Regions from separate parts of the Clostridium perfringens genome, predicted to be linked through region 3. Evidence: a T-box and tRNA genes for the amino acid it is inferred to sense, from the RefSeq annotation. Region 3 holds a T-box; the other regions hold tRNA genes.

Region 1 (7,811 bases), 140 kb from region 3:
AGGATTAGATACCCTGGTAGTCCACGCCGTAAACGATGAATACTAGGTGTGGGGGTTTCAACACCTCCGTGCCGCCGCTAACGCATTAAGTATTCCGCCTGGGGAGTACGGTCGCAAGATTAAAACTCAAAGGAATTGACGGGGACCCGCACAAGTAGCGGAGCATGTGGTTTAATTCGAAGCAACGCGAAGAACCTTACCTACACTTGACATCCCTTGCATTACTCTTAATCGAGGAAATCCCTTCGGGGACAAGGTGACAGGTGGTGCATGGTTGTCGTCAGCTCGTGTCGTGAGATGTTGGGTTAAGTCCCGCAACGAGCGCAACCCTTGTCGTTAGTTACTACCATTAAGTTGAGGACTCTAGCGAGACTGCCTGGGTTAACCAGGAGGAAGGTGGGGATGACGTCAAATCATCATGCCCCTTATGTGTAGGGCTACACACGTGCTACAATGGCTGGTACAGAGAGATGCAATACCGCGAGGTGGAGCCAAACTTAAAAACCAGTCTCAGTTCGGATTGTAGGCTGAAACTCGCCTACATGAAGCTGGAGTTACTAGTAATCGCGAATCAGAATGTCGCGGTGAATACGTTCCCGGGTCTTGTACACACCGCCCGTCACACCATGAGAGTTGGCAATACCCGAAGTCCGTGAGCTAACCGCAAGGAGGCAGCGGCCGAAGGTAGGGTCAGCGATTGGGGTGAAGTCGTAACAAGGTAGCCGTAGGAGAACCTGCGGCTGGATCACCTCCTTTCTAAGGAATACGTCTTAGGACAACTAAGATGATAATGAATTCTGGATAATATCTCTGTTTAATTTTGAGAGACTATCTCTCAAAATTGTTCTTTGAAAATTGCACATAATTTAATTTATAGAAACAACAAGCCAAATTGGCAAAACCAATTTCTATTCTTTGTAAAATGAGAACTATAACTAATATAGGTCAAGCTACAAAGGGCGCATGGTGAATGCCTTGGCATCAGGAGCCGATGAAGGACGTGATAAGCTGCGATAAGCTTCGGGTAGGCGCACATAGCCTGAGATCCGAAGATCTCCGAATGAGGAAACTCACATGGGAAACCCCATGTATCATTAAGTGAATACATAGCTTAATGAAGGTAACCCAGGGAACTGAAACATCTAAGTACCTGGAGGAAGAGAAAGAAAAATCGATTTTCTTAGTAGCGGCGAGCGAAAGGGAAAGAGCCCAAACCGGAAACTTGTTTCCGGGGTTGTGGACATAGCATCAAAGTGGAGGCTATTGTAACTGAAGAGAACTGGAAAGTTCCACCGTAGAAGGTAATAGTCCTGTAAGTGAAACGAGAAGACCACGAGTTATGATCCAGAGTACCACGAGACACGTGAAACCTTGTGGGAAGCAGGGAGGACCACCTCCCAAGGCTAAATACTACCTGATGACCGATAGTGAAGCAGTACCGTGAGGGAAAGGTGAAAAGAACCCCGGGAGGGGAGTGAAATAGAACCTGAAACCGTGTGCCTACAACCGCTCAGAGCCCCTTATGAGGGTGATGAGGTGCTTTTTGTAGAACGAGCCAACGAGTTACGGTATGTAGCAAGGTTAAGTACTTAAGGTACGGAGCCGAAGGGAAACCGAGTCTGAATAGGGCGACTAGTTGCATGCCGTAGACCCGAAACCGGGTGACCTATCCATGGCCAGGTTGAAGCGAGGGTAAAACCTCGTGGAGGACCGAACCACGTTGCTGTTGAAAAAGCATGGGATGAGCTGTGGATAGCGGAGAAATTCCAATCGAACCCGGAGATAGCTGGTTCTCTCCGAAATAGCTTTAGGGCTAGCGTCGAGTATGAGTAGTGGAGGTAGAGCACTGAATGGGCTAGGGGGCATAGCGCTTACCGAACCTTATCAAACTCCGAATGCCACATACTTTGAGCTCGGCAGTCAGACTACGAATGATAAGATCCGTGGTCAAAAGGGAAACAGCCCAGATCGTCAGCTAAGGTCCCAAAGTGTAAGTTAAGTGGGAAAGGATGTGAGATTTCTAAGACAACTAGGATGTTGGCTTAGAAGCAGCCATTCATTAAAAGAGTGCGTAATAGCTCACTAGTCGAGAGATCTTGCGCCGAAAATGTAACGGGGCTAAACTTACCACCGAAGCTACGGGCTTGAACATAGTTCAAGCGGTAGGAGAGCGTCGTAACCGGGCTGAAGTCGTACCGTAAGGAGCGGTGGACTGGTTACGAGTGAGAATGTTGGCATCAGTAGCGAGATGTGGGTGAGAATCCCACAGGCCGAAAACCTAAGGTTTCCTCAGGAAGGTTCGTCCGCTGAGGGTTAGTCGGGACCTAAGCCGAGGCCGAAAGGCGTAGGTGATGGACAACTGGTTGATATTCCAGTACCACTACCATCGTTATTATCGATGGCGTGACGCAGGAGGATAGTGTGTGCTAGCTATTGGATGCTAGTCTAAGCGTTTAGGCAGTGAGAGTAGGCAAATCCGCTCTCATAATGCTGAGGCGTGATGGGGAAGGTTCTACGGAACCGAAGTACATGATTCCACGCTGCCAAGAAAAGCGTCTAGAGAGAGAAGTAGTGCCCGTACCGCAAACCGACACAGGTAGGTGAGGAGAGAATCCTAAGGCCGGCGGAAGAATTACAGTTAAGGAACTCGGCAAATTGACCCCGTAAGTTCGCGAGAAGGGGTGCCTACGAGAGTAGGCCGCAGAGAATAGGCCCAAGCAACTGTTTAGCAAAAACACAGGTCTCTGCTAAAGCGTAAGCTGATGTATAGGGGCTGACGCCTGCCCGGTGCTGGAAGGTTAAGGGGAACACTTAGCGCAAGCGAAGGTGTGAACTTAAGCCCCAGTAAACGGCGGCCGTAACTATAACGGTCCTAAGGTAGCGAAATTCCTTGTCAGGTAAGTTCTGACCCGCACGAATGGCGTAATGACTTGGGCACTGTCTCAACTGTAAATCCGGCGAAGTTGTAGTGCGAGTGAAGATGCTCGCTACCCGCGATTGGACGGAAAGACCCCGTAGAGCTTTACTGTAGCTTAGCATTGAGTTTTGGTATTGTCTGTACAGGATAGGTGGGAGACTAGGAAACCAGGGCGTCAGCCTTGGTGGAGTCAACCTTGGGATACCACCCTGACAGTACTGAAATTCTAACTGGCGGCCATGAATCTGGTCACAGGACATTGTTAGGTGGGCAGTTTGACTGGGGCGGTCGCCTCCTAAAAAGTAACGGAGGCGCCCAAAGGTTCCCTCAGAACGGTCGGAAATCGTTCGAAGAGTGCAAAGGCAGAAGGGAGCCTGACTGCGACACCCACAAGTGGAGCAGGGACGAAAGTCGGGCTTAGTGATCCGGTGGTACCTCGTGGGAGGGCCATCGCTCAACGGATAAAAGCTACCTCGGGGATAACAGGCTGATCTCCCCCAAGAGTCCACATCGACGGGGAGGTTTGGCACCTCGATGTCGGCTCGTCGCATCCTGGGGCTGAAGTAGGTCCCAAGGGTTGGGCTGTTCGCCCATTAAAGCGGCACGCGAGCTGGGTTCAGAACGTCGTGAGACAGTTCGGTCCCTATCCGTCGCGGGCGTAGGAAATTTGAGAGGAGCTGTCCTTAGTACGAGAGGACCGGGATGGACTGACCTCTGGTGTACCAGTTGTTCCGCCAGGAGCACAGCTGGGTAGCTAAGTCGGGAATGGATAAACGCTGAAAGCATCTAAGCGTGAAGCCAACCTCAAGATGAGATTTCCCATAGCGTAAGCTAGTAAGATCCCTTGAAGAACACAAGGTTGATAGGTCGGGGGTGTAAGCATGGTGACATGTTCAGCTGACCGATACTAATAGATCGAGGGCTTGACCAAATATAGTAAATTAAATATGTGCAATTTTGAAAGAACAAAAACTTTCAAAAATATGTTGACAAATTATTAGAGATTTGATAACATATACATGTCATCTGGTGATGATGCTCTTTAGGGTAACACCCGTTTTCCATTCCGAACACGAAGGTTAAGCCTATTGAGGCCGATAGTACTGCACGGGAGACTGTGTGGGAGAGTAGGTGGTTGCCAGGTAATATGGATCTTTAGCTCAGTTGGTTAGAGCAACCGGCTCATAACCGGTAGGTCCGGGGTTCGAGTCCCTGAAGGTCCACCATTTTTGGGGGTATAGCTCAGTTGGGAGAGCACCTGCCTTGCACGCAGGGGGTCAGGAGTTCGAATCTCCTTACCTCCACCAAAAACTCTAAACATTTGTTTAGAGTTTTTTTATTTTTCTTAAATATATTCAAATCTAAAATAAATCTATTGATTTAACTAATCTTAAAAGTTTTCCACAAAATTTTAAAAAGAATAACAAGTTATCCACAGAAAACAAATAAGTTATCTACATATAAGGAGTATTTAGTGGATAAATATTTTAACGGAAAGATAATATATAATAATTATCTTTATATGGTATAATTTACAGTATTAATATCTTTAATGAGAATAGAAGGTGAATACCTAAAGATGTCGTATAGAATAAAGCAATTTTTATGGGCTATTTCTGCAAATTTTAAAGAGTTAGATTATAGTTATGTAATATCAATCTTAAATGATTATGAGTTTAGCTTATTTAAGAGATTGAAAAAAGGAGAACAGTTACATTCTATAAAGGTTTCTAAGGATTGTGTTAATTTAGCTAAGAGGAAAGGAATAAATTTAGAGAGTGAATTAAAAATTTTTTCTAAGCTAGGATTATTACATGACATAGGAAAATTATATTATCCTTTAAATATAATAACAAAGTCATTTTTAGTGTTAGGTAAAAAAATATCTAAAAATAGAATAAGTAAATTTCAAAATATAAAACCAATATATATTTATTATAATCATGGTGATAAGGCATTTGATTATCTAAGGGAAGATGATTATGATAAGGAGTTTGTAGAAGCAATTAGAGGACATCACTCTATTAAATCTAGTGAAAACATATTGCTATGTATATTAAAAGAAGCTGATGATATGAATTAATTTTAATAATAGGTGCATAGTTTTTAAATAAATTTTATTAAAGCTAATATTCAGTATAAATTATGTTGAAATAATTTCAATTTATATTCTGTGGAGTTAAATAATTTACTTTAACTTTAATTATAAGGATAATACTTCATATAAATTTTATGTCTAGAAAATAAGCTATAATCTAAAGAATATTCTATATAAACTTATATTGCTTAGATTAAAACTCTATATAAATTATATTATTTAGATTTAAGACTTATATGAATTTTAGTTTTAGTGAAGTTTTATTTTATATATATGAAATGTCAAAATTTAAGGAGGGGAAGTTTTGAAAAATAAGATACTTAATACAGTTCTTATTAGTATCTTACTTCTAGTTGTAGTTTTTTTCGTTTCAACTAATTTTATTATTAATGTTCAATGGTTTAAGGAAGTAGGATATTTAAATGTATTTTTTACTAAGCTTATAGCTATATGTAAGTTATTTGTACCTATATTTATTTTATATTTTTGTGTAATAGCTATATATTTATTTACTTTGAGAAAAAGTATTAGAAGCTTGGTAGGTGATACTAAGTTTAAGTCAGTTAAGAAGTACTTTTTATTATCAAATTTAGTAATATCAATATTAGGAGCTGGAGCTACTGCCACAACTCAGTGGTATAAAATTCTTCAATTTACTAATGCGGTTCCTTTTGGAGAAGTAGATCCTATTTTTAATAAGGATATATCTTTTTATGTCTTTAAATTACCTTTAGTACAGTCTCTTTTTAGTACAGCTATTTCCCTAATAATTATTTTAGTTCTTATAACAGTTATTATATATTTAGCTTTAGGGTTTAAAGATAAAATTTATCAAAACAAGGATAACGTTATAAATATAAATAGTAAAACTTATGGAATAAGAAAGTTTGCAGGAAAACAACTAGCAGTTTTGGCTTCAGTATTATCACTGCTTATAGGGTGTAGCTATTTATTAAAGTCATATAATTTAGTTTATAGTACTAGAGGAGTATCCTATGGAGCTGGTTATACAGATGTTAAAATAACAATGATATTTTATAAGGTTATAGCTGTAGCTTGTGTAATATCTTCAATAGTAGTTTTTATTTCAATTTTAAAGCTTAAATTTAGACCTATTATAATATCAATTGCATCAATTGCTGTACTTATTGTTTTAGAGCCTGTAGTAGCCATTTTTACTCAACAGTTTGTAGTTAAACCAAATGAAATGGAACTTGAAAAACCTTATATTTCATATAGTATTGATGCTACTAAAAAGGCTTTTAATATTGATGAGATTGAAGTTAAAGAAATGGAACCAAACGAAAATATAACTAGTGAAAAATTAGAAGATAATAAAGATATCATTGAAAACCTAAAGGTTAATTCAACAGGACCTTTATTAAGTTTTTATCAGCAAGTTCAACTTATAAAAAATTATTATGAATTTAATGATGCAGACACAGATAGATATAATATAAATGGCAAATATACTCAAGTATTTGTATCTCCAAGGGAAATAAACAGAGATTCTATGACTACATGGCAAAATAAGCATCTTAGATATACCCATGGGTATGGCTTAGCTATGAGTAGGGTTAATAGTGTAACAGAATTTGGACAACCTGACTTTGTTATGAAAGATATACCGACAGTAAATACAACAGATATTAATCTTGAAAATCCAAGAATTTATTTTGGAGAAAGTGATAATGATTATGTTATTGTAAATACTGAAGGAGGAGAGTTTGACTATCCAACAGGAGATACTGAAAATACATTTAATTATAATGGAACTGGTGGATTAAAGATGACACCTTTTAATAGAGTGTTATTTAGTATTTATGAAAGAAATCCTAAAATATTAATGTCTAGTTCCATAACTTCAGAAAGTAGAATAATTCTTAATCGTAATATAGTTAAGAGGGTTCAAGAAATAGCTCCATTTTTAACTTATGATAGTGATCCATATATAGTAGTTCATGATGGAAGATTGGTTTGGATGATGGATGCATATACATCAACAGATAAGTACCCATTTTCAGAGCCTCATGAAGGAGTAAACTATATAAGAAATTCAGTTAAGGTTGTGATTGATGCTTTTAATGGAAATGTAGATTTTTATGTAACAGATGAGAATGATCCTATAATTAATTGTTATTTAAAAATATATAAAGGTTTATTTAAACCTTTGTCAGAAATGCCAGAGGATTTAAAGGAGCATTTTAGATATCCTCAAGACTTATTTGAATTACAAAGTAAGGTATTAACAAAATATCATGTAGATGATCCTATTAAACTATTTACTGAGGAAGATTTATGGGATAGATCACTAGAGGTTGTTAAGCATGGAGGAGAGAACCTAAGTCAAGGAGATGAAGGGAAGGAAGAATCTATTCTTAATAAGGCAAAAGAAAATAAAAACAATGAAGCTGAAAATGAAGGCCTTTATCTTATGACGAAATTACCAGATGAAGAAAATGTTGAAATGATGCTTCTAGATTATTTTAATATGAGAGGCAAACAAAGTATGGTAGCACTTTTAGGAGCTAGAATGGATGGAGATAAATATGGAGAACTAGTTATGTATAAATTCCCTCCTCAAAGAACTATATATAGTCCAATTTTATTTAAGAATAGAATACAACAGGATCCTAATATTTCTAAGGAAATAAGTCTTTGGGCTGGAAAGGGATCAGAGGTTATATATGGTGATATAATTATTGTTCCTATAGAAGATTCATTACTATATTTAAATACAATTTATTTAAAGGCAAATTCAGAAAATAGTATGCCTGAAATGAAAAGAGTAATTCT
Region 2 (7,811 bases), 360 kb from region 3:
CCAATAATTTTTTCTTTTGATTTAGTTGTAACAGTATAATCAGGCTTCCCAAAAAAGTTTTCTACATTATTTAAATCTAAGCTTTTTAAATCCTTATTTAAAGATCTAATTTCAAAGATTTGATCACCCTTATTACATCCAAATGATAAATTATAGGAATCAAAATTAAAGTAATTTCCTTTAGCTTCAGCAACATAATTTTCACTAGAAGGTTTTCCTAATTTGTCAATTACATCATATATTGAATCACCTAGTTTAAAATCATAGTCAATAATTTCACCTTTTACAGCCTTTTCTTTAATATCTTTTAATAATTTTTCGGCTTTATTATCTAATTTTTTATTAGTATTTTTATTATTGGAAACATTGTTATCTTTGTTATCTTTATGTGAAGCATTGTTAGAGTCAGATTTTTTAGTGTCATTATTAGAACTGTTATTATTATTGGAATTAGAATTTTGCTGATTACTATTTATTATTTCTACAGAAGAATCACTTGATGAATTAGAAGAATTTGTACATCCTACAAATAGCAATGCAAAAATTATAATAACTAAAACTGGTACAAGTAACTTTTTCACTTTAATCACTCCTATTATATTTTTAAAATTAATTAAATTATATATTTTTTGTTTACAAAAAAGTTAACAAATTTATTAATTAATAAAATTTAAGCCTTTTGTTAAAATAAGATAATTCTAATTTTTAAAATAGATTATTAATAATAGTGGAAATAATATAATTTATAGTGTGATAAATGAGATGATAATTTATATAATTACAAATATATTTTCAAATGTTTTTTTAGGTGGATGGAGTGTTATATTATATAAGTAAGCCATTTTAATAAACATTATTAATATTTGGAGTTTATTTTATAAGAATCTCTGAAGTTTTTGTTTTTTTATATATTACACAAAGCCTTATACATATTAATTAATTATAATGAAAAATTTTTATACATATTATAATCTTTAAATATTTAGACAATAGAAAGGAGCTTTATATATGAAAGAATTAATTAATTTATATTTTCTTTTTATAAAATTAGGATTTATGAATTTTGGAGGGGGATATGCTTTATTTCCAATATTACAAAAAGAAATAATTGAAAAAAGAAATTGGATTACTAATGAAGAGTTAATGGATTACTATGCAATTGGTCAGTGTACCCCAGGAGTAATTGCAGTAAATACAGCCACATTTATAGGTCATAAAAGAAAAGGAAATCTAGGAGGAATACTAGCAACCCTTGGTTTTGTTACTCCATCATTAATAATGATAACAATAATTGCTACATTTATTGGAAACTTTTCAGATCTTCCAATAGTTAAGAATGCCTTTGCTGGGATTCGTGTATGTGTAGCAGTATTAATTTTAAATACAGCAATAAATTTAATTAAGACATCAGTAATTGATATTAAAACATGTATTATTTTTGTATTAGTAGCTGGATTTTCTATATTTACAGATATATCTCCTGTTTTATATGTAATAATAGCAGGAATAGCAGGAATAGTATTAAGATCAATTGGAGGTAAAAAGAATGATACTAATTAGATTATTTTTAGAATTTTTTAAAGTTGGTCTTTTTGCCGTAGGCGGTGGAGCTGCTACTATACCATTTCTATATAATATTTCAGATAAAACACATTGGTTTACTCATACTGATCTTGCAAACATGATTGCAATATCTCAATCAGTACCAGGTGCTATGGGAATCAATATGGCAACTTATGTTGGTTATGCAACCTATGGAGTTTTAGGTGCCATTACCTCAACCATAGGTATTATAGTACCTTCAATAATTATAATTTTAATTGTAGCGAGAGTCTTAGCAAAATTTAAAGAAAATAAAAGAGTGGCTGATTGTTTTTATGGATTAAGACCAGCATCAACAGGTCTTTTACTTGCGGCAGGCTTTGAAATAGTAAAAATATCAATATTAACTTTAAATAAATATGCAGAAACACATAATATTACAGATATATTATCAATTAAAGCTTTAATATTAGCAGGAATTTTATTCTTTTTTATAAGAAAATATAAAAAGTCACCAATTTTTTATATTATTGCCTCAGCCATAGTAGGTATAATATTCAATTTTGCTAAATAATAAAGAAAAAAATAAATAATAATTTATCAGTAAAAGGCATTTATTATTTTAAAAGATAAAAGTATTAAAGAAACTTATTTTAATAATAGGATTCTTTAATACTTTTTCTATTTTAAGCTATGTTTTAATTAGTAGAATTTAAATGAAATCTATAAGAAATAATATCTAAATAATTGATTTTAAGTTGTTATTCGACTTTAAAATATAAAAAAATACATTTTAGAATCTTCAACTGAACCAAGTGTATCTATAGATAAAAAAGAGAGAAAAAGTATGAAATTAGAAGAAAAATAAAAATAATTATGTTAAATGGAAATGATTATATTAAAAGGAAGTTATAATTGTGATATCATAAATATCGTCATCAAGAACAAACAAGAAACGCACTACAAGATGACAATGGTCTTTGAAAATTAAACAGAAGATATTAACATAAACCAGCAATTCTTTTATAAGTAATATGAGTATAGATTAAACTTTTAAATTGAGAGTTTGATCCTGGCTCAGGATGAACGCTGGCGGCGTGCTTAACACATGCAAGTCGAGCGATGAAGTTTCCTTCGGGGAACGGATTAGCGGCGGACGGGTGAGTAACACGTGGGTAACCTGCCTCATAGAGTGGAATAGCCTTCCGAAAGGAAGATTAATACCGCATAATGTTGAAAGATGGCATCATCATTCAACCAAAGGAGCAATCCGCTATGAGATGGACCCGCGGCGCATTAGCTAGTTGGTGGGGTAACGGCCTACCAAGGCGACGATGCGTAGCCGACCTGAGAGGGTGATCGGCCACATTGGGACTGAGACACGGCCCAGACTCCTACGGGAGGCAGCAGTGGGGAATATTGCACAATGGGGGAAACCCTGATGCAGCAACGCCGCGTGAGTGATGAAGGTTTTCGGATCGTAAAGCTCTGTCTTTGGGGAAGATAATGACGGTACCCAAGGAGGAAGCCACGGCTAACTACGTGCCAGCAGCCGCGGTAATACGTAGGTGGCGAGCGTTATCCGGATTTACTGGGCGTAAAGGGAGCGTAGGCGGATGATTAAGTGGGATGTGAAATACCCGGGCTCAACTTGGGTGCTGCATTCCAAACTGGTTATCTAGAGTGCAGGAGAGGAGAGTGGAATTCCTAGTGTAGCGGTGAAATGCGTAGAGATTAGGAAGAACACCAGTGGCGAAGGCGACTCTCTGGACTGTAACTGACGCTGAGGCTCGAAAGCGTGGGGAGCAAACAGGATTAGATACCCTGGTAGTCCACGCCGTAAACGATGAATACTAGGTGTGGGGGTTTCAACACCTCCGTGCCGCCGCTAACGCATTAAGTATTCCGCCTGGGGAGTACGGTCGCAAGATTAAAACTCAAAGGAATTGACGGGGACCCGCACAAGTAGCGGAGCATGTGGTTTAATTCGAAGCAACGCGAAGAACCTTACCTACACTTGACATCCCTTGCATTACTCTTAATCGAGGAAATCCCTTCGGGGACAAGGTGACAGGTGGTGCATGGTTGTCGTCAGCTCGTGTCGTGAGATGTTGGGTTAAGTCCCGCAACGAGCGCAACCCTTGTCGTTAGTTACTACCATTAAGTTGAGGACTCTAGCGAGACTGCCTGGGTTAACCAGGAGGAAGGTGGGGATGACGTCAAATCATCATGCCCCTTATGTGTAGGGCTACACACGTGCTACAATGGCTGGTACAGAGAGATGCAATACCGCGAGGTGGAGCCAAACTTAAAAACCAGTCTCAGTTCGGATTGTAGGCTGAAACTCGCCTACATGAAGCTGGAGTTACTAGTAATCGCGAATCAGAATGTCGCGGTGAATACGTTCCCGGGTCTTGTACACACCGCCCGTCACACCATGAGAGTTGGCAATACCCGAAGTCCGTGAGCTAACCGCAAGGAGGCAGCGGCCGAAGGTAGGGTCAGCGATTGGGGTGAAGTCGTAACAAGGTAGCCGTAGGAGAACCTGCGGCTGGATCACCTCCTTTCTAAGGAATACATCTTAGGACAACTAAGATGACAATGAATTCTGGATAATATCTCTGTTTAATTTTGAGAGACTAAATTCGACAAAATACTACAAAAAAGTATTGACAACGAAAAAGTTTCTTGATAAAATAATATGCGTTGTGAGAGCAACGATTAAATATGGGGGTATAGCTCAGTTGGGAGAGCACCTGCCTTGCACGCAGGGGGTCAGGAGTTCGAATCTCCTTACCTCCACCATATGTGGGTCTATAGCTCAGGTGGTTAGAGCGCACGCCTGATAAGCGTGAGGTCGATGGTTCGAGTCCATTTAGACCCACCATTGTTCTTTGAAAATTGCACATAAATTAATATAGAAACAACAAGCCAAATTGGCAAAACCAATTTCTATTCTTTGTAAAATGAGAACTATAACTAATATAGGTCAAGCTACAAAGGGCGCATGGTGAATGCCTTGGCATCAGGAGCCGATGAAGGACGTGATAAGCTGCGATAAGCTTCGGGTAGGCGCACATAGCCTGAGATCCGAAGATCTCCGAATGAGGAAACTCACATGGGAAACCCCATGTATCATTAAGTGAATACATAACTTAATGAAGGTAACCCAGGGAACTGAAACATCTAAGTACCTGGAGGAAGAGAAAGAAAAATCGATTTTCTTAGTAGCGGCGAGCGAAAGGGAAAGAGCCCAAACCGGAAACTTGTTTCCGGGGTTGTGGACAGAACATAACGATTGGTAGGACGTAATCGAAGAGAACTGGAAAGTTCCACCGTAGAAGGTAATAGTCCTGTAGATGAAACGGGAAATCAATCAGTTCTGATCCAGAGTACCACGAGACACGTGAAACCTTGTGGGAAGCAGGGAGGACCACCTCCCAAGGCTAAATACTACCTGATGACCGATAGTGAAGCAGTACCGTGAGGGAAAGGTGAAAAGAACCCCGGGAGGGGAGTGAAATAGAACCTGAAACCGTGTGCCTACAACCGCTCAGAGCCCCTTATGAGGGTGATGAGGTGCTTTTTGTAGAACGAGCCAACGAGTTACGGTATGTAGCAAGGTTAAGTACTTAAGGTACGGAGCCGAAGGGAAACCGAGTCTGAATAGGGCGACTAGTTGCATGCCGTAGACCCGAAACCGGGTGACCTATCCATGGCCAGGTTGAAGCGAGGGTAAAACCTCGTGGAGGACCGAACCACGTTGCTGTTGAAAAAGCATGGGATGAGCTGTGGATAGCGGAGAAATTCCAATCGAACCCGGAGATAGCTGGTTCTCTCCGAAATAGCTTTAGGGCTAGCGTCGAGTATGAGTAGTGGAGGTAGAGCACTGAATGGGCTAGGGGGCATAGCGCTTACCGAACCTTATCAAACTCCGAATGCCACATACTTTGAGCTCGGCAGTCAGACTACGAATGATAAGATCCGTGGTCAAAAGGGAAACAGCCCAGATCGTCAGCTAAGGTCCCAAAGTGTAAGTTAAGTGGGAAAGGATGTGAGATTTCTAAGACAACTAGGATGTTGGCTTAGAAGCAGCCATTCATTAAAAGAGTGCGTAATAGCTCACTAGTCGAGAGATCTTGCGCCGAAAATGTAACGGGGCTAAACTTACCACCGAAGCTACGGGCTTGAACTTAGTTCAAGCGGTAGGAGAGCGTCGTAACCGGGCTGAAGTCGTACCGTAAGGAGCGGTGGACTGGTTACGAGTGAGAATGTTGGCATCAGTAGCGAGATGTGGGTGAGAATCCCACAGGCCGAAAACCTAAGGTTTCCTCAGGAAGGTTCGTCCGCTGAGGGTTAGTCGGGACCTAAGCCGAGGCCGAAAGGCGTAGGTGATGGACAACTGGTTGATATTCCAGTACCACTACCATCGTTATTATCGATGGCGTGACGCAGGAGGATAGTGTGTGCTAGCTATTGGATGCTAGTCTAAGCGTTTAGGCAGTGAGAGTAGGCAAATCCGCTCTCATAATGCTGAGGCGTGATGGGGAAGGTTCTACGGAACTGAAGTACATGATTCCACGCTGCCAAGAAAAGCGTCTAGAGAGAGAAGTAGTGCCCGTACCGCAAACCGACACAGGTAGGTGAGGAGAGAATCCTAAGGCCGGCGGAAGAATTACAGTTAAGGAACTCGGCAAATTGACCCCGTAAGTTCGCGAGAAGGGGTGCCTACGAGAGTAGGCCGCAGAGAATAGGCCCAAGCAACTGTTTAGCAAAAACACAGGTCTCTGCTAAAGCGTAAGCTGATGTATAGGGGCTGACGCCTGCCCGGTGCTGGAAGGTTAAGGGGAACACTTAGCGCAAGCGAAGGTGTGAACTTAAGCCCCAGTAAACGGCGGCCGTAACTATAACGGTCCTAAGGTAGCGAAATTCCTTGTCAGGTAAGTTCTGACCCGCACGAATGGCGTAATGACTTGGGCACTGTCTCAACTGTAAATCCGGCGAAGTTGTAGTGCGAGTGAAGATGCTCGCTACCCGCGATTGGACGGAAAGACCCCGTAGAGCTTTACTGTAGCTTAGCATTGAGTTTTGGTATTGTCTGTACAGGATAGGTGGGAGACTAGGAAACCAGGGCGTCAGCCTTGGTGGAGTCGACCTTGGGATACCACCCTGACAGTACTGAAATTCTAACTGGCGGCCATGAATCTGGTCACAGGACATTGTTAGGTGGGCAGTTTGACTGGGGCGGTCGCCTCCTAAAAAGTAACGGAGGCGCCCAAAGGTTCCCTCAGAACGGTCGGAAATCGTTCGAAGAGTGCAAAGGCAGAAGGGAGCCTGACTGCGACACCCACAAGTGGAGCAGGGACGAAAGTCGGGCTTAGTGATCCGGTGGTACCTCGTGGGAGGGCCATCGCTCAACGGATAAAAGCTACCTCGGGGATAACAGGCTGATCTCCCCCAAGAGTCCACATCGACGGGGAGGTTTGGCACCTCGATGTCGGCTCGTCGCATCCTGGGGCTGAAGTAGGTCCCAAGGGTTGGGCTGTTCGCCCATTAAAGCGGCACGCGAGCTGGGTTCAGAACGTCGTGAGACAGTTCGGTCCCTATCCGTCGCGGGCGTAGGAAATTTGAGAGGAGCTGTCCTTAGTACGAGAGGACCGGGATGGACTGACCTCTGGTGTACCAGTTGTTCCGCCAGGAGCACAGCTGGGTAGCTAAGTCGGGAATGGATAAACGCTGAAAGCATCTAAGCGTGAAGCCAACCTCAAGATGAGATTTCCCATAGCGTAAGCTAGTAAGATCCCTTGAAGAACACAAGGTTGATAGGTCGGGGGTGTAAGCATGGTAACATGTTCAGCTGACCGATACTAATAGATCGAGGGCTTGACCAAATATAGTATTAATTATGTGCAATTTTGAAAGAACAAAATCTTTCAATAAAATGTTCCTCGGTAGCTCAATGGTGGAGCACTCGGCTGTTAACCGATAGGTTGGAGGTTCGAGTCCTCTCCGAGGAGCCATTTTTTTTTGCAAAAATTTGATTTAAAATAGATTATTTAAGTTATGAATTAATAGTTATATTAATTTATAGCTTTTTTTGTATTTAAAGAAAATTTTATTTAATTTAGTATTTTTAGTGTAAGCTATTTGTAATTAAAGAAAGTGTGATATTGTATATAATTAAGAAAGGATAAAATAATATCTTTTTTTATTAACAAAAAACTTTAGTTGTATTGGTATAATTAAAAAGGAACAACGCAATATTATTA
Region 3 (7,811 bases):
ACATATTATAACAGGCTATGATTATAAACTAAAAATTGTATGAAGTTTTTAGTTAGAGTTTTATAAAACTTTGAGGTAATTCTTATTTGGGCTATTAGGTTTAATCATAAGATTAAAGGAGATATAGAATATGAGATTTACAGAAAAATTATTAAAAGAAGCAATGCCTATATGGGAGAAGTATTTAGATCACCCATTTATAAAGGAAATTGGAGAAGGAACTCTTGATAAGAATAAATTTAGAGAATATTTAGTTCAGGATTACCTTTATTTAAAAGAATATGCTAAAGTTTTTTGTGCTGGAGTAGTTAAAGCTAAAACTATGGAAGAAATGAAATTCTTTTATAATTCAACAAAGGGAACTATGGAGGATGAAACAGCGGTACATATAGAATATTTAAAAGGATTTGGTATATCAGAATTAGAAGCAGAGAAAAGAGAATATAAGAGTACTACTATAAGTTATACAAGCTATATGCAAGCAATAGCGTTAACCGGAGATTTAGATGAGATTGCTATTGCAACTTTACCATGTACATGGAGTTATAGCTATATAGGAAAATATATTTCAAAAAAATACTCTAACAAATTACAGGGGAATTTCTTTAAACCTTGGATTGATGAGTATGCTTCTGATGGATTTGATAAGTTTACAGATGAGTGGTTAGCTTACGTAGATAAAAAATGTTCAAACTTATCTGAAGAAAAACAAAAAAGATTAATAGATATATTTAAAAGAGCTAGTTTGTACGAACTTGATTTTTGGAATATGGCGTATGATGAAGGTGAAAAATAATGAGTGTTTATTTAGTAGCTTTAATTGGAATTTTAATATTAGGTTTATACATATTAGATTTAAGAAAACATAAAATTACAACAAGAGAAATTATCATGATTGGACTAAGTGTAGCTATTTCTTATGTGCTTTATATGATACCTTTAGTTAGATATCCTCAAGGTGGTGGAATAACTTTCTTTTCTATGCTTCCAATAATGCTTTTATCATTAGTATATGGAAGAACTGTTGGAGTTACAGGAGGATTGATATTTGGGCTTTTGAAAATATTAAACGGAGCTTTTATAGTACACCCAGTACAATTTTTACTTGATTACATACTGTCAAATATGGCTTTAGGACTAGCGGGATCATTTGAAATAGATAAGAAATATAAAATATTCTTTGGCTCACTTATGGCTGGTAGTATAAGTACTTTTGTAAGCATAATATCAGGAGTGATTTTCTTTGGTCAATATGCTCCTCCAGGAATGAATTTATGGATCTATTCAATAATTTATAATACAAGTAGTGCAGGAGTTGAAAGTTTATTAACAGCTATAGTGATAACAATAATGCCAATAAAAATGTTAGCTAAAAGAATGAAGCCTATAAATAATATATAGAAAATTTTAATAAGGAGTTGCATCATAATTAAATTAGATTATTTGATGCAGCTCTTATTTTAGTTTTGGAAGAAACTTGAGTTTATATTATAATGAAAATAAGATTTGTTTTGAAAAGGATGGATAATCGATGAATTTAATAACTCTTGAAAATATAAGTAAGAGCTATTCAGAAAAAATTTTAGCTAATAATGTATCTTTAGGAATAAATGAAGGAGAGAAGATTGGTCTTATAGGAGTTAACGGAACTGGAAAATCTTCTTTCTTAAAAATAGTTGCTGGAGTTGAAGAACCAGACGAAGGAACAGTAACAAAGGGAAATAGAGTAAGAATAGAGTATCTTGCTCAAACACCAGATTATGATGATAATGCTACTGTTTTAGAGCAAGTTTTTAAGGGTAACTCAGAGGAAATGAGAATATTAAGAGAATACGAAGAGTTACTTGAAAAAATAGATAAGGGTGAAGTTAAAGATAGTGATTCTGAAAGATTAATAAAGCTTCAAGGAAAAATAGATGCTTTAAATCTTTGGGATATGGAAAGTGAAGCAAAGAATGTTTTAACTAAGCTTGGAATAACTAATTTTGAAGAAAAAGTAGGAAATCTTTCTGGAGGACAAAAGAAGAGAATAATGCTTGCAGCTGCCTTAATAACTCCTTGTGAATTATTAATACTAGATGAGCCTACTAACCATTTAGATAATGAAACTATAAGTTGGTTAGAAGAATACTTAAATAGTAGAAAAGGCGCTCTTTTAATGATTACTCATGATAGATACTTCCTAGATAGAGTAACAAACAGAATATTAGAATTAGATAGAGGTAGATTATTTAGCTATGATGGAAACTATTCTGTTTTCTTAGAAAAGAAGATGGAGAGAATAGCCATAGAAAAAGCCAGTGAGGAAAAAAGACAAAATCTTATGAGAAAAGAATTAGCTTGGGTAAGAAGAGGTGCAAAGGCTAGAACTACTAAGCAGAAAGCTAGACTTCAAAGATTTGATGAATTAGTAAATCAAGAAGGATTTATTGAAAATGAAAATATAGAAATCTCTGTTATGGGAACAAGATTAGGAAAGAAAATAATAGAGATAGAACACCTAAATAAAAGTTTTGGTGATAAAAAGATTGTTGATGATTTTAACTATATAGTACTAAGAAGTGATAGAATAGGTATTGTAGGACCTAATGGAATTGGTAAATCAACACTTATGGGAATGATTGAAGGAAAAGTAGCACCAGATAGTGGAGAAATAATAAAAGGTGAAACTGTAAAAATAGCTTGCTTCTCACAGGAAGATACACATATGCATCCAGAGATGAGAGCTATAGATTACATAAAAGAAGCAGGAGAGTATTTACAAACTGCCACAGGTGAAAGAATAACAGCATCACAAATGTGTGAAAAGTTTTTATTTGATGGAACACTTCAGTGGACAATGATAGGTATGTTATCTGGAGGAGAAAGAAGAAGACTTCACCTTTTAAGAGTTCTAATGGAAGCCCCTAATGTGCTTTTACTAGATGAGCCTACAAATGATTTAGATATTGAAACTTTAAATAGATTAGAAGATTATTTAGATGACTTTGGTGGAGTTGTCATAACTGTATCCCATGATAGATATTTCCTAGATAGAATTTGTAATAAGATATTTTCTTATAAGGGAAATGGAAAAATAGATATTTATACTGGAAACTATGGGGATTATCTTCTAAGCAAAGAAGAAGAGGTTGTTAACAATAAAGAAAAAGAAGTGGCTGTGGATAAAAATAAAAAAGAGCCATCTGTGGATAAAAATAAAAACAAGGGCAAAGTATTAAAATTCTCATTTAAAGAACAAAGAGAATTTGAAACTATAGATGAAGAAATAATGACTCTTGAAGAAAAAATAGAAGAATTAGATTCTTTAATGGCAAAACATGCATCAGAGTATGGTAGACTTCAAGAACTAATGGAAGAAAAAGCGAAAGTTGAAGAAGAATTAGCCTTTAAATATGAGAGATGGGAATATCTTAATGAGTTAGCAGCACAAATAGAAGAAAACAAAAAGAATAAATAAAATTTATTTTCTTAGATAAGATATTATTTAGGTGAATAAATTAAATTTATATAAATTTGTAGAATTTCTAAAGATTCGATTATATACTAAACTAAAGTTAGAATATACTTAATACTAATATATTGAGTCTAAGGAACGAGAGTTGGTAAAAAGGGGAGCGCTTATGCAAAAGTATTGTAAAAATCAAAATAATATAAATATTTTATTAGATCATGAAAGTGGAAGAGGCTTTAAGGTTACTTTTACTATTAATGAAGAAGGAGAAAGTAATATATTAGTTATTACTAGGGCTCCAAAATCACATAATGCTGAAGATTTAAAAAAAGAGTTAAATAAGGCTATAAAATATTTAATGAATAATGAGGATGAACTTGGAATAATAAAAGAAATAAGTTTTGTATTCCTATTTCCTGTTATTGAATATAGCAAGGATGTGCTAGAAGAAGTTTATAATACCAAAGGCGAGCTATTCCTATGTGGAAATGATGGATTTATTGAGAATGGAGAATACTTAAAAAATGACTTAATAATATTTGAAAGTCTAATAAATAGTTCTCACATAATATTTGCTTGGGGAGAGCCAACGTCTAAAGATATTAGAAAGGTGTATGAAAGCAGATTACATTACCTTTTAAAAGGATTTAAAGTTGTTAAAAATAACTGCTTTGATTTAAAGAAGTTTTATTATGTAGGAACACTTACAAATCAAGGATATCCTAGAAACTATAGTAGTTGGTCTAAAAATTTACAATTAAATGAATTTGAAATTTAAATAAAAAGAGCCTGTATCAAAATAATTTTAAATTTGATACAGGCTTTTTTATTTTTTTAATTTTCAATACAAAATAAATATTATGTAAAAGTAAAAAAGAGTACCCAAGGGTACTCTTTTAGGGAGATACAAAATTAAAACAGTAAATAAGTTTTGCTTAAAAGAATTATTGGTTGTCTTCAATTAATTCTTCAATTTTGTCTCTACATCTGCAACCTTTGCAAGAACCTTTAGTTGCACCAGTTTTTTCAGCTACTGCTTCTACTGTGTGTGCACCATTTTTGATAGCTTCCTTTATCTTTGCTCTTGAGATTGCTCTGCAGATACAAACTTTAGTCATTTTATCAATTACTTGTTGATTTAAATTATTGTTATCATTCATACTATTTTCCTCCTAATTATATCAAAGTAAAACAGCACGATTAACAAAAGGGAATGGAATGTATTTGATGATTTAATTATAAGTTAACTGATAAGAAAAGTCAACATTAAATAATAAAAATTATTTATTAATTTTTATTATTTGATATATAAGTCTTAACTTATAATATTAGGTTGTACAAAAATAGAATTTTTATTATAAAAGCAAATTAAATAATTAATGAAAGCTTTCAAATATATGGATTTGTTTCGTTGACTTTTTAAAAGTGCTATTATATAATTTCTTTAAAGACTGTGAACAGGGCAAGTACTTATATAGAACCTTATTCAGAGAGTAGTTGGTTGGTGTGAAACTATAGGTATATTTAAGGAAAATCACCTGGGAGTTGGAGACTGAAAGGAATATATTCTTATTAAGTTATCCCGTATATCCACGTTACAGGATGCGAGCATTATAGGTGCTTTTAATTACCTATCATAAAAACGTAAAATTTTAATATTTATAATTGAATCATATAGATAGGTTTGAACTTTAGGTGGTATAGCGAATATAACTTCGTCCTTTTAGGATGGAGTTTTTTTTATTTTACTTAAAGAAGTATGGCTAAATAATCAATTATAAGTAAATAATTAAAATATTAAACAAGAGAAGGAAAGGGGTTTCAATATGTATAAAAAAGTTGAATTACCTAAGGGTTTTGTAGGCGTAGAAAAAGAAGTTGCAGACCTTTGGAAAGAAAAAAACATAATAAAAAAGAACTTTGATATGAATCAAGATGGTGAATACTTTACTTTCTATGACGGACCTCCAACAGCTAATGGTAAACCACACGTAGGTCACGTATTAACAAGAGTTATGAAAGATATAATCCCAAGATACAAAGTTATGAAGGGATATAAAGTTATAAGAAAAGCTGGATGGGATACTCATGGACTTCCAGTTGAGCTTGAAATAGAGAAGAAGTTAGGAATTTCAGGTAAACCTCAAATAGAGGATTACGGTGTTGAGAAATTCGTAACTGAGTGTAAAGATAGTGTATTCACATATGTTAGCATGTGGGAAAAAATGACTGAGCAAATAGGTTATTGGGTAGATATGGAGAATCCATATGTTACTTACCACAATCCATACATAGAATCAGTATGGTGGGCTTTAAAACAAATGTGGGATAAAAAACTTTTATACAAAGGTTATAAAACAATGCCTTACTGCCCAAGATGTGGAACAAGTTTATCATCACACGAGGTTTCACAAGGATACAAGGATGTTAAGGACTTAACTGCTGTAGCTAAGTTTAAAGTTAAAGGAGAAGATAATAAGTACTTCTTAGCTTGGACAACAACTCCTTGGACTTTACCTTCAAACGTTGCTTTATGTATAAATAAAGCTTATGACTATGTAGAAGCTAAGCAAGCTGAAGGTGATGAAATCTTCATCTTAGCTAAAGAATTAGCACCTAAGGTTTTAGGAGAAGGATTTGAAATAGTTAGAGAGTTCAAAGGTGAAGAGTTATTAGGTATGGAATACGAGCAATTATTACCATTCGTAACTCCAACTGAAGGAAAAGCTTTCGTAGTTGTTCATGGTGACTACGTAACTTTATCAGATGGTACTGGTATAGTTCATATAGCTCCTGCTTATGGTGAGGACGATAACTTAATAGGAAAGCAAAATGGATTAGCATTCTTAAACTTAGTTGATTTAAGTGGTAACTTTGTAGAAGAAGTAACTCCATGGGCTGGAAAATTCGTTAAGAAATGTGACCAACAAATAGTTGATTACTTAAAAGAACAAAATAAATTATTTAAAGCTGAAAAGCATACTCACTCATATCCACATTGTTGGAGATGTGACACACCACTTCTTTACTATCCAAAAGAAAGCTGGTTTGTTGCAATGACAACTTTAAGAGACAAACTTTTAGCTAACAATGAAAAAATAAATTGGTACCCAGATAACATCAAGAACGGTAGATTTGGTAAGTTCTTAGAGAATGTTATAGATTGGGGTATCTCAAGAGATAGATACTGGGGAACTCCACTTCCAATATGGGAATGTGAATGCGGACACAGAGAATGTATAGGAAGCATTGAAGAGTTAAAAACTAAAGGAATAAATGTTCCAGAAGATATAGAACTTCATAAACCATATATCGATAAAGTTCATTTAAATTGTCCTCATTGTAATAAAGAGATGAAAAGAACAGCTGAGGTTATAGACTGTTGGTTTGATTCAGGATCAATGCCATTTGCTCAACATCACTATCCATTTGAGAACAAAGAATTATTTGAAGCTAACTACCCAGCTCAATTCATATCAGAAGCTGTTGACCAAACAAGAGGATGGTTCTATACATTATTAGCAATATCAACTGCTATATTTGATAGAAATCCATTTGAAAACTGTATAGTTTTAGGTCACGTTCTTGATAAGAAGGGCTTAAAGATGTCAAAATCTAAGGGTAACGTAGTTGATCCATTTGAAGTACTTGATTCACAAGGTGCTGATGCTACAAGATGGCATTTCTATACTGCAAGTGCTCCATGGTTACCAACTAGATTCTCAATAGAAGATGTTGCTGAAACTCAAAGAAAATTCTTAAGCACATTATGGAATGTTTACTCATTCTATGTTTTATATGCAGAGTTAGACAGCTTCAATCCATTAGACTACAAAGATTTCGTATCAGATAACGTAATGGATAAATGGATAATGTCAAAACTTAATACTTTAGTTAAGGATGTAGACGATCATTTAAATAATTATAGAATAACTCAAGCTGCTTTAGAAATAGAAGAGTTTACTGATGAGTTATCAAACTGGTATGTAAGAAGAAATAGAGCTAGATACTGGTCAGAAGAATTAACTGATGACAAGATAGGTGCATACACTACTTTATACAGAGTTTTAGTAACTTTATGTAAAGTTGCAGCTCCATTCGTACCATTTATAACAGAAGAAATTTATCAAAACTTAGTAGTTAACTTAGATGAAAATGCTTTAGAAAGTATTCACTTAGGAGCATGGCCAGAAGTTGATGAAAAGGCTATAGATAAAAAATTAGAAGAAAAAATGGATTTAGCTTATAAGATAGTTAAACTTGGAAGAAGTGCTAGAAACGGTGCTAACATCAAGAATAGACAGCCACTTTCAAAAATGCTTCTTTCAACTTCAGAGCTTCCAGATTATTATGGAGA
Region 4 (7,811 bases), 210 kb from region 3:
GGAAATCCCTTCGGGGACAAGGTGACAGGTGGTGCATGGTTGTCGTCAGCTCGTGTCGTGAGATGTTGGGTTAAGTCCCGCAACGAGCGCAACCCTTGTCGTTAGTTACTACCATTAAGTTGAGGACTCTAGCGAGACTGCCTGGGTTAACCAGGAGGAAGGTGGGGATGACGTCAAATCATCATGCCCCTTATGTGTAGGGCTACACACGTGCTACAATGGCTGGTACAGAGAGATGCAATACCGCGAGGTGGAGCCAAACTTAAAAACCAGTCTCAGTTCGGATTGTAGGCTGAAACTCGCCTACATGAAGCTGGAGTTACTAGTAATCGCGAATCAGAATGTCGCGGTGAATACGTTCCCGGGTCTTGTACACACCGCCCGTCACACCATGAGAGTTGGCAATACCCGAAGTCCGTGAGCTAACCGCAAGGAGGCAGCGGCCGAAGGTAGGGTCAGCGATTGGGGTGAAGTCGTAACAAGGTAGCCGTAGGAGAACCTGCGGCTGGATCACCTCCTTTCTAAGGAATACATCTTAGGACAACTAAGATGATAATGAATTCTGGATAATATCTCTGTTTAATTTTGAGAGACTATCTCTCAAAATTGTTCTTTGAAAATTGCACATAATTTAATTTATAGAAACAACAAGCCAAATTGGCAAAACCAATTTCTATTCTTTGTAAAATGAGAACTATAACTAATATAGGTCAAGCTACAAAGGGCGCATGGTGAATGCCTTGGCATCAGGAGCCGATGAAGGACGTGATAAGCTGCGATAAGCTTCGGGTAGGCGCACATAGCCTGAGATCCGAAGATCTCCGAATGAGGAAACTCACATGGGAAACCCCATGTATCATTAAGTGAATACATAGCTTAATGAAGGTAACCCAGGGAACTGAAACATCTAAGTACCTGGAGGAAGAGAAAGAAAAATCGATTTTCTTAGTAGCGGCGAGCGAAAGGGAAAGAGCCCAAACCGGAAACTTGTTTCCGGGGTTGTGGACATAACATAAAAGTGGAGGCTATTGTAACTGAAGAGAACTGGAAAGTTCCACCGTAGAAGGTAATAGTCCTGTAAGTGAAACGAGAAGACCACGAGTTATGATCCAGAGTACCACGAGACACGTGAAACCTTGTGGGAAGCAGGGAGGACCACCTCCCAAGGCTAAATACTACCTGATGACCGATAGTGAAGCAGTACCGTGAGGGAAAGGTGAAAAGAACCCCGGGAGGGGAGTGAAATAGAACCTGAAACCGTGTGCCTACAACCGCTCAGAGCCCCTTATGAGGGTGATGAGGTGCTTTTTGTAGAACGAGCCAACGAGTTACGGTATGTAGCAAGGTTAAGTACTTAAGGTACGGAGCCGAAGGGAAACCGAGTCTGAATAGGGCGACTAGTTGCATGCCGTAGACCCGAAACCGGGTGACCTATCCATGGCCAGGTTGAAGCGAGGGTAAAACCTCGTGGAGGACCGAACCACGTTGCTGTTGAAAAAGCATGGGATGAGCTGTGGATAGCGGAGAAATTCCAATCGAACCCGGAGATAGCTGGTTCTCTCCGAAATAGCTTTAGGGCTAGCGTCGAGTATGAGTAGTGGAGGTAGAGCACTGAATGGGCTAGGGGGCATAGCGCTTACCGAACCTTATCAAACTCCGAATGCCACATACTTTGAGCTCGGCAGTCAGACTACGAATGATAAGATCCGTGGTCAAAAGGGAAACAGCCCAGATCGTCAGCTAAGGTCCCAAAGTGTAAGTTAAGTGGGAAAGGATGTGAGATTTCTAAGACAACTAGGATGTTGGCTTAGAAGCAGCCATTCATTAAAAGAGTGCGTAATAGCTCACTAGTCGAGAGATCTTGCGCCGAAAATGTAACGGGGCTAAACTTACCACCGAAGCTACGGGCTTGAACTTATGTTCAAGCGGTAGGAGAGCGTCGTAACCGGGCTGAAGTCGTACCGTAAGGAGCGGTGGACTGGTTACGAGTGAGAATGTTGGCATCAGTAGCGAGATGTGGGTGAGAATCCCACAGGCCGAAAACCTAAGGTTTCCTCAGGAAGGTTCGTCCGCTGAGGGTTAGTCGGGACCTAAGCCGAGGCCGAAAGGCGTAGGTGATGGACAACTGGTTGATATTCCAGTACCACTACCATCGTTATTATCGATGGCGTGACGCAGGAGGATAGTGTGTGCTAGCTATTGGATGCTAGTCTAAGCGTTTAGGTAGTGAGAGTAGGCAAATCCGCTCTCATAATGCTGAGGCGTGATGGGGAAGGTTCCACGGAACCGAAGTACATGATTCCACGCTGCCAAGAAAAGCGTCTAGAGAGAGAAGTAGTGCCCGTACCGCAAACCGACACAGGTAGGTGAGGAGAGAATCCTAAGGCCGGCGGAAGAATTACAGTTAAGGAACTCGGCAAATTGACCCCGTAAGTTCGCGAGAAGGGGTGCCTACGAGAGTAGGCCGCAGAGAATAGGCCCAAGCAACTGTTTAGCAAAAACACAGGTCTCTGCTAAAGCGTAAGCTGATGTATAGGGGCTGACGCCTGCCCGGTGCTGGAAGGTTAAGGGGAACACTTAGCGCAAGCGAAGGTGTGAACTTAAGCCCCAGTAAACGGCGGCCGTAACTATAACGGTCCTAAGGTAGCGAAATTCCTTGTCAGGTAAGTTCTGACCCGCACGAATGGCGTAATGACTTGGGCACTGTCTCAACTGTAAATCCGGCGAAGTTGTAGTGCGAGTGAAGATGCTCGCTACCCGCGATTGGACGGAAAGACCCCGTAGAGCTTTACTGTAGCTTAGCATTGAGTTTTGGTATTGTCTGTACAGGATAGGTGGGAGACTAGGAAACCAGGGCGTCAGCCTTGGTGGAGTCAACCTTGGGATACCACCCTGACAGTACTGAAATTCTAACTGGCGGCCATGAATCTGGTCACAGGACATTGTTAGGTGGGCAGTTTGACTGGGGCGGTCGCCTCCTAAAAAGTAACGGAGGCGCCCAAAGGTTCCCTCAGAACGGTCGGAAATCGTTCGAAGAGTGCAAAGGCAGAAGGGAGCCTGACTGCGACACCCACAAGTGGAGCAGGGACGAAAGTCGGGCTTAGTGATCCGGTGGTACCTCGTGGGAGGGCCATCGCTCAACGGATAAAAGCTACCTCGGGGATAACAGGCTGATCTCCCCCAAGAGTCCACATCGACGGGGAGGTTTGGCACCTCGATGTCGGCTCGTCGCATCCTGGGGCTGAAGTAGGTCCCAAGGGTTGGGCTGTTCGCCCATTAAAGCGGCACGCGAGCTGGGTTCAGAACGTCGTGAGACAGTTCGGTCCCTATCCGTCGCGGGCGTAGGAAATTTGAGAGGAGCTGTCCTTAGTACGAGAGGACCGGGATGGACTGACCTCTGGTGTACCAGTTGTTCCGCCAGGAGCACAGCTGGGTAGCTAAGTCGGGAATGGATAAACGCTGAAAGCATCTAAGCGTGAAGCCAACCTCAAGATGAGATTTCCCATAGCGTAAGCTAGTAAGATCCCTTGAAGAACACAAGGTTGATAGGTCGGGGGTGTAAGCATGGTAACATGTTCAGCTGACCGATACTAATAGATCGAGGGCTTGACCAAATATAGTAAATTAAATATGTGCAATTTTGAAAGAACAAAAACTTTCAAAAATATGTTGACAAATTATTAGAGATTTGATAACATATACATGTCATCTGGTGATGATGCTCTTTAGGGTAACACCCGTTTTCCATTCCGAACACGAAGGTTAAGCCTATTGAGGCCGATGGTACTGCACGGGAGACTGTGTGGGAGAGTAGGTGGTTGCCAGGTAATATGGATCTTTAGCTCAGTTGGTTAGAGCAACCGGCTCATAACCGGTAGGTCCGGGGTTCGAGTCCCTGAAGGTCCACCATTTTTGGGGGTATAGCTCAGTTGGGAGAGCACCTGCCTTGCACGCAGGGGGTCAGGAGTTCGAATCTCCTTACCTCCACCATTAAAGCTATGAACAAAGTTCATAGCTTTTTTATTTTGTAAATAAGAGTATATTTCTATCTAAGATATTGATAATAGTATATTTAGGATCAATACAATTACTATTTATAATTAAATTTCATAGTGCTTATTTAGCAAAACCTTAAGATATTGTTGTAATTTTAGAGTCATTTTTAAAAGATGACTCTAATTTTTCATATTCATTATAATATTATAGAGGTTAAAAAGATCATAATATATGGAAAAAATAAAAAGCTTAATACAATTAAGCATATATTTGAACAATAATTAAGTAAATATATGTAAACTGAGTTTAAAGTATTTTTACAAAAAATAATGCATAAATACTTATATTTTATAGAAAATAATCATGTTTTTATTTATAATTATTTATGAAAGTTAAATTTTGATTATTGTTATAAGTTTTATATTAAGAGAATCTAAGGGCTAGTAATAAGTTCAAAATAAAGTAATAAGATAATATTCTATAAGTAGCATTTTATTTATATATACTTTAAATTATACTTATTAAAATAATTTTTAAACTTTAGCGATTTAAAGTTATATAGTTATTTTTATTAGAGTTTCTTTAAATAATTAAAGTTCTATTTATGTTAATTTACATAGAACTTATATTACAATGAGCAAAGTAAGGGATTTAAAAATTTTAATTGGGGTTATATATACTATATAAAATTATTGAAATAGTACAAACTAATTTTTATATAGTGAAAATTAATGTTTTGGATTTATTCGCTTTTAGGAGGATTAAAAATGGGAAAACCTAAATTAAAAAAGGAAATAGGATTGTTTACTGCTACAGCTTTAGTAGTTGGTAACATGATGGGATCTGGGATATTTATGCTTCCAGCCAGTTTAGCTAGTGTATCTGGTCCTGGTTCAACTATAATGGCATGGTTATTAACGGGATTAGGTTCTTTGGTTTTGGCATTAACGTTTGCTAACTTAGGTTCAAAGATTCCAAAGACAGGAGGAACTTATGAATACTCTAGACTAGCTTACGGAAACTTTATGGGATTCATGACTGCATGGCTTTATTGGAATGGATCTTGGATTGGAAATGCTACTATTTTTATAGTTATTACTACTTATTTAGGTGAAGTTATAACAAGTTTAACTAATTCACCAATAATAGGTTTCTTATTCTGTTCGTCTATCTTATGGATTTGTACATATATAAATATAAGAGGAACAAAGTTAGCAGGTAGAGTAGCTTCAGTAATAACTGTTTTTAAAGTTTTATTATTTATATTCTTCATAGTTGTTGGATTAATTTACTTTGATCCGTCAAACCTAACACCAATGTTTCCAGAAGGAAAGGGTGTTTCAACTATTCCTGTAGCAGCATCTTTAACTTTATGGGCATTTATGGGCTTAGAAACTGCATCTGTAGCAGGAGGAGAAATAAAAGATCCTGAAAAAAATGTTAAGAGAAGTACTATATTAGGTATGTTAATTAGTACTGTTTTATATATATTAATAAGTGTCGTAGCTATGGGAGCTATGAGTCAAAGTGAATTAGCTTCAAGTACTGCTCCTATTTCTGATATAATAGTTAAAGTTTTAAATTTAAAGAGTTTAAACTTCTTAAATATAGCTATAGCTATTAGTATTTTAGGAACAGCTATGGGATGGCTATTATCAACTGCTAGAGTAGGATATGCTGCTGGAGAGGATGGAATTTTCCCTAGTGTATTTGCTAAGGTACATCCTAAGTATAATACGCCACATGTAGCCTTAATAATAGGTAGTATATTTATAAATATTATATTCCTAATGAACTTTACTAAGGGTTTAGCAGGGGCATATAGCTTTATAGTTGTATTAGCTACTTTAAGTTACTTACCAATATATGCGATTTCAACTATTGCAGAAATAATACTTATGGTTAAAGAGGATAAAAAACCTACATTTAAAAAACATTTAGGTTTAATAATAAGATGTTTAATAGGTTTTGCTTTTGCAATTTGGGCAATATATGCTTCAGGAGCTGAAATAGTAATGTATGGATTTATTTTAATATTACTAGGAGTTCCGATTTATGGATATATGAGCATAAAAAAACACTTCCGATAAATTGAATTTTGATATTTAACAAATTTGTTATGTAATATTAGTTAATTTATTATATAATAAATATAAGTTTTGAAATTGGGGTTATATTATTTATGGTACAGAAATTTGCGTGGGGAGTGTATTGAGATGGCAAAAGTAGAAGCTTTAGAAGATGAATTAGTTGAATTAAAACTTAAAAAAAGAAATTTCATTTTAGCCAATAAAGATACAAAAGAGATTGATAATCTTATAAAAAATTTAGAAGAAGAAATTATGAGAATTAAATCAAATAATTGATATTCAGTAGCTATGAAAGAGAAATTACTCTTTCATAGCTTTTTTGTTTAATAAAAAAGAAAGTATTCCCAAAGAAACTTTTAAAGTGAGAGTAGTCAAATATGCCATCATAAGGCTTGAGAGGGATTGGGCAGGAAAAATATTATTTTTATTATATAAAATTTATTTAATGATATGAAATTTTTAAATATTGTTTTGGTAAAAAAATACATTTAATATATTAATGGGTTTATTTTTTATAAGATTATTTTAGAATAATTTAATTAAATAATTAGATTTGAATTTGTATAAATAATATTTTTATTTATATCTTAAGAAGGGCAAGGAGATTTGTGATGACTTTAGTAGAGGTAAAAGATGATAAATTAGAGATAAAACCTGTTGGGGTGAGAAAAGAAAAATATAAAACACAATTAAAAAATAAAATTTTTAATGAAGATGATTTATATTTATTTCATGAAGGGCGAAATTATAATGCTTATAATTTTATGGGAGCTCATTTTACTAGTGAAAATAGAAAACGAGGGGTAAGATTTACCCTTTGGGCTCCAAGGGCAAAGAATATTTTTTTAGTTGGAGATTTTTCAAACTGGGAGACAAAAGAAGAAAATAAACTTGAGAGAATAAATGAAACAGGGCTTTGGAGCATTTTTATACCTAGATTAAAAGAGGGAATTAAGTATAAATATTATATTGAGCAGGAAGATGGAAAAGCAGTATTAAAGGCTGATCCTTATGGAATTTATTCAGAGGTTAGACCTAATACTGCTTCTATTTTATGCGAAAAAACTAAAATAAGATGGTCAGATAAAAAGTGGTTAAATAAAAGAGAAGAAACTAATTATTTTGAAAGTCCTATTAATATATATGAATTACACTTAGGCTCATGGAAAAGAAAAGATGAGGATGAGTTTTTATCCTATGATGAGTTAAGTGTGGTTTTACCTAAGTATGTTAAGGAAATGGGATATACTCATGTTGAATTTATGCCATTAAATGAGCATCCATTAGATGCCTCTTGGGGGTATCAAGTTACAGGATATTATTCAATAACAAGTAGATATGGAGATATTAAAGGATTAAAAAGGCTAATAAATGCTCTTCATAAGGAGGATATAGGAGTTATTTTAGATTGGGTACCAGGTCATTTTTGCAAGGATGAACAAGGATTATATATGTTTGATGGTACACCAACTTATGAATATGAGGAAAAGTGGAAAGCTGATAATAAGGGTTGGGGAACTTTTAATTTTGATTTGGGAAAGCCAGAAGTAAAAAGCTTCTTAATTTCTAATGCTTTTTACTTTATAAATGAATTTCATATAGATGGATTAAGGGTTGATGCTGTTTCTAATATGCTTTACTTAAATTATGGAAGAAATCATGGAGAATGGTTTCCTAATATATATGGAGGAAATGAAAATTTAGAAGCTATTCAATTTATAAAAG

What was found. The T-box of region 3 lies ahead of ileS (isoleucine--tRNA ligase). A T-box ahead of a tRNA ligase gene usually reads a tRNA of that ligase, here a tRNA-Ile.
Positions count from the first base shown of each region.
Region 1: it encodes a tRNA-Ile, which carries the amino acid that the T-box ahead of ileS (isoleucine--tRNA ligase) is inferred to sense. The anticodon was not compared.
Region 2: it encodes a tRNA-Ile, which carries the amino acid that the T-box ahead of ileS (isoleucine--tRNA ligase) is inferred to sense. The anticodon was not compared.
Region 4: it encodes a tRNA-Ile, which carries the amino acid that the T-box ahead of ileS (isoleucine--tRNA ligase) is inferred to sense. The anticodon was not compared.

Region 1 covers NZ_CP065681.1:302,820-310,630, reverse strand. Annotated here, with positions in the region: rRNA gene I6G60_RS01600 (16S ribosomal RNA) at 1-756, shown strand, start outside; rRNA gene I6G60_RS01595 (23S ribosomal RNA) at 944-3,848, shown strand; rRNA gene rrf (5S ribosomal RNA) at 3,943-4,061, shown strand; tRNA gene I6G60_RS01585 (tRNA-Ile) at 4,067-4,143, shown strand; tRNA gene I6G60_RS01580 (tRNA-Ala) at 4,149-4,224, shown strand; gene I6G60_RS01575 (HD domain-containing protein) at 4,497-5,000, shown strand; gene I6G60_RS01570 (UPF0182 family protein) at 5,320-7,811, shown strand, end outside.
Region 2 covers NZ_CP065681.1:794,731-802,541, forward strand. Annotated here, with positions in the region: gene I6G60_RS04065 (YjgB family protein) at 1-581, opposite strand, end outside; gene I6G60_RS04070 (chromate transporter) at 1,009-1,560, shown strand; gene I6G60_RS04075 (chromate transporter) at 1,547-2,116, shown strand; rRNA gene I6G60_RS04080 (16S ribosomal RNA) at 2,597-4,109, shown strand; tRNA gene I6G60_RS04085 (tRNA-Ala) at 4,272-4,347, shown strand; tRNA gene I6G60_RS04090 (tRNA-Ile) at 4,353-4,429, shown strand; rRNA gene I6G60_RS04095 (23S ribosomal RNA) at 4,530-7,433, shown strand; tRNA gene I6G60_RS04100 (tRNA-Asn) at 7,488-7,562, shown strand.
Region 3 covers NZ_CP065681.1:438,686-446,496, forward strand. Annotated here, with positions in the region: gene tenA (thiaminase II) at 131-796, shown strand; gene thiT (energy-coupled thiamine transporter ThiT) at 796-1,401, shown strand; gene I6G60_RS02275 (ABC-F family ATP-binding cassette domain-containing protein) at 1,532-3,460, shown strand; gene I6G60_RS02280 (DUF1643 domain-containing protein) at 3,624-4,232, shown strand; gene I6G60_RS02285 ((2Fe-2S)-binding protein) at 4,399-4,614, opposite strand; T-box leader at 4,899-5,180, shown strand; gene ileS (isoleucine--tRNA ligase) at 5,281-7,811, shown strand, end outside.
Region 4 covers NZ_CP065681.1:230,072-237,882, reverse strand. Annotated here, with positions in the region: rRNA gene I6G60_RS01235 (16S ribosomal RNA) at 1-521, shown strand, start outside; rRNA gene I6G60_RS01230 (23S ribosomal RNA) at 709-3,614, shown strand; rRNA gene rrf (5S ribosomal RNA) at 3,709-3,827, shown strand; tRNA gene I6G60_RS01220 (tRNA-Ile) at 3,833-3,909, shown strand; tRNA gene I6G60_RS01215 (tRNA-Ala) at 3,915-3,990, shown strand; gene I6G60_RS01210 (APC family permease) at 4,764-6,086, shown strand; gene I6G60_RS01205 (hypothetical protein) at 6,213-6,362, shown strand; gene glgB (1,4-alpha-glucan branching protein GlgB) at 6,698-7,811, shown strand, end outside.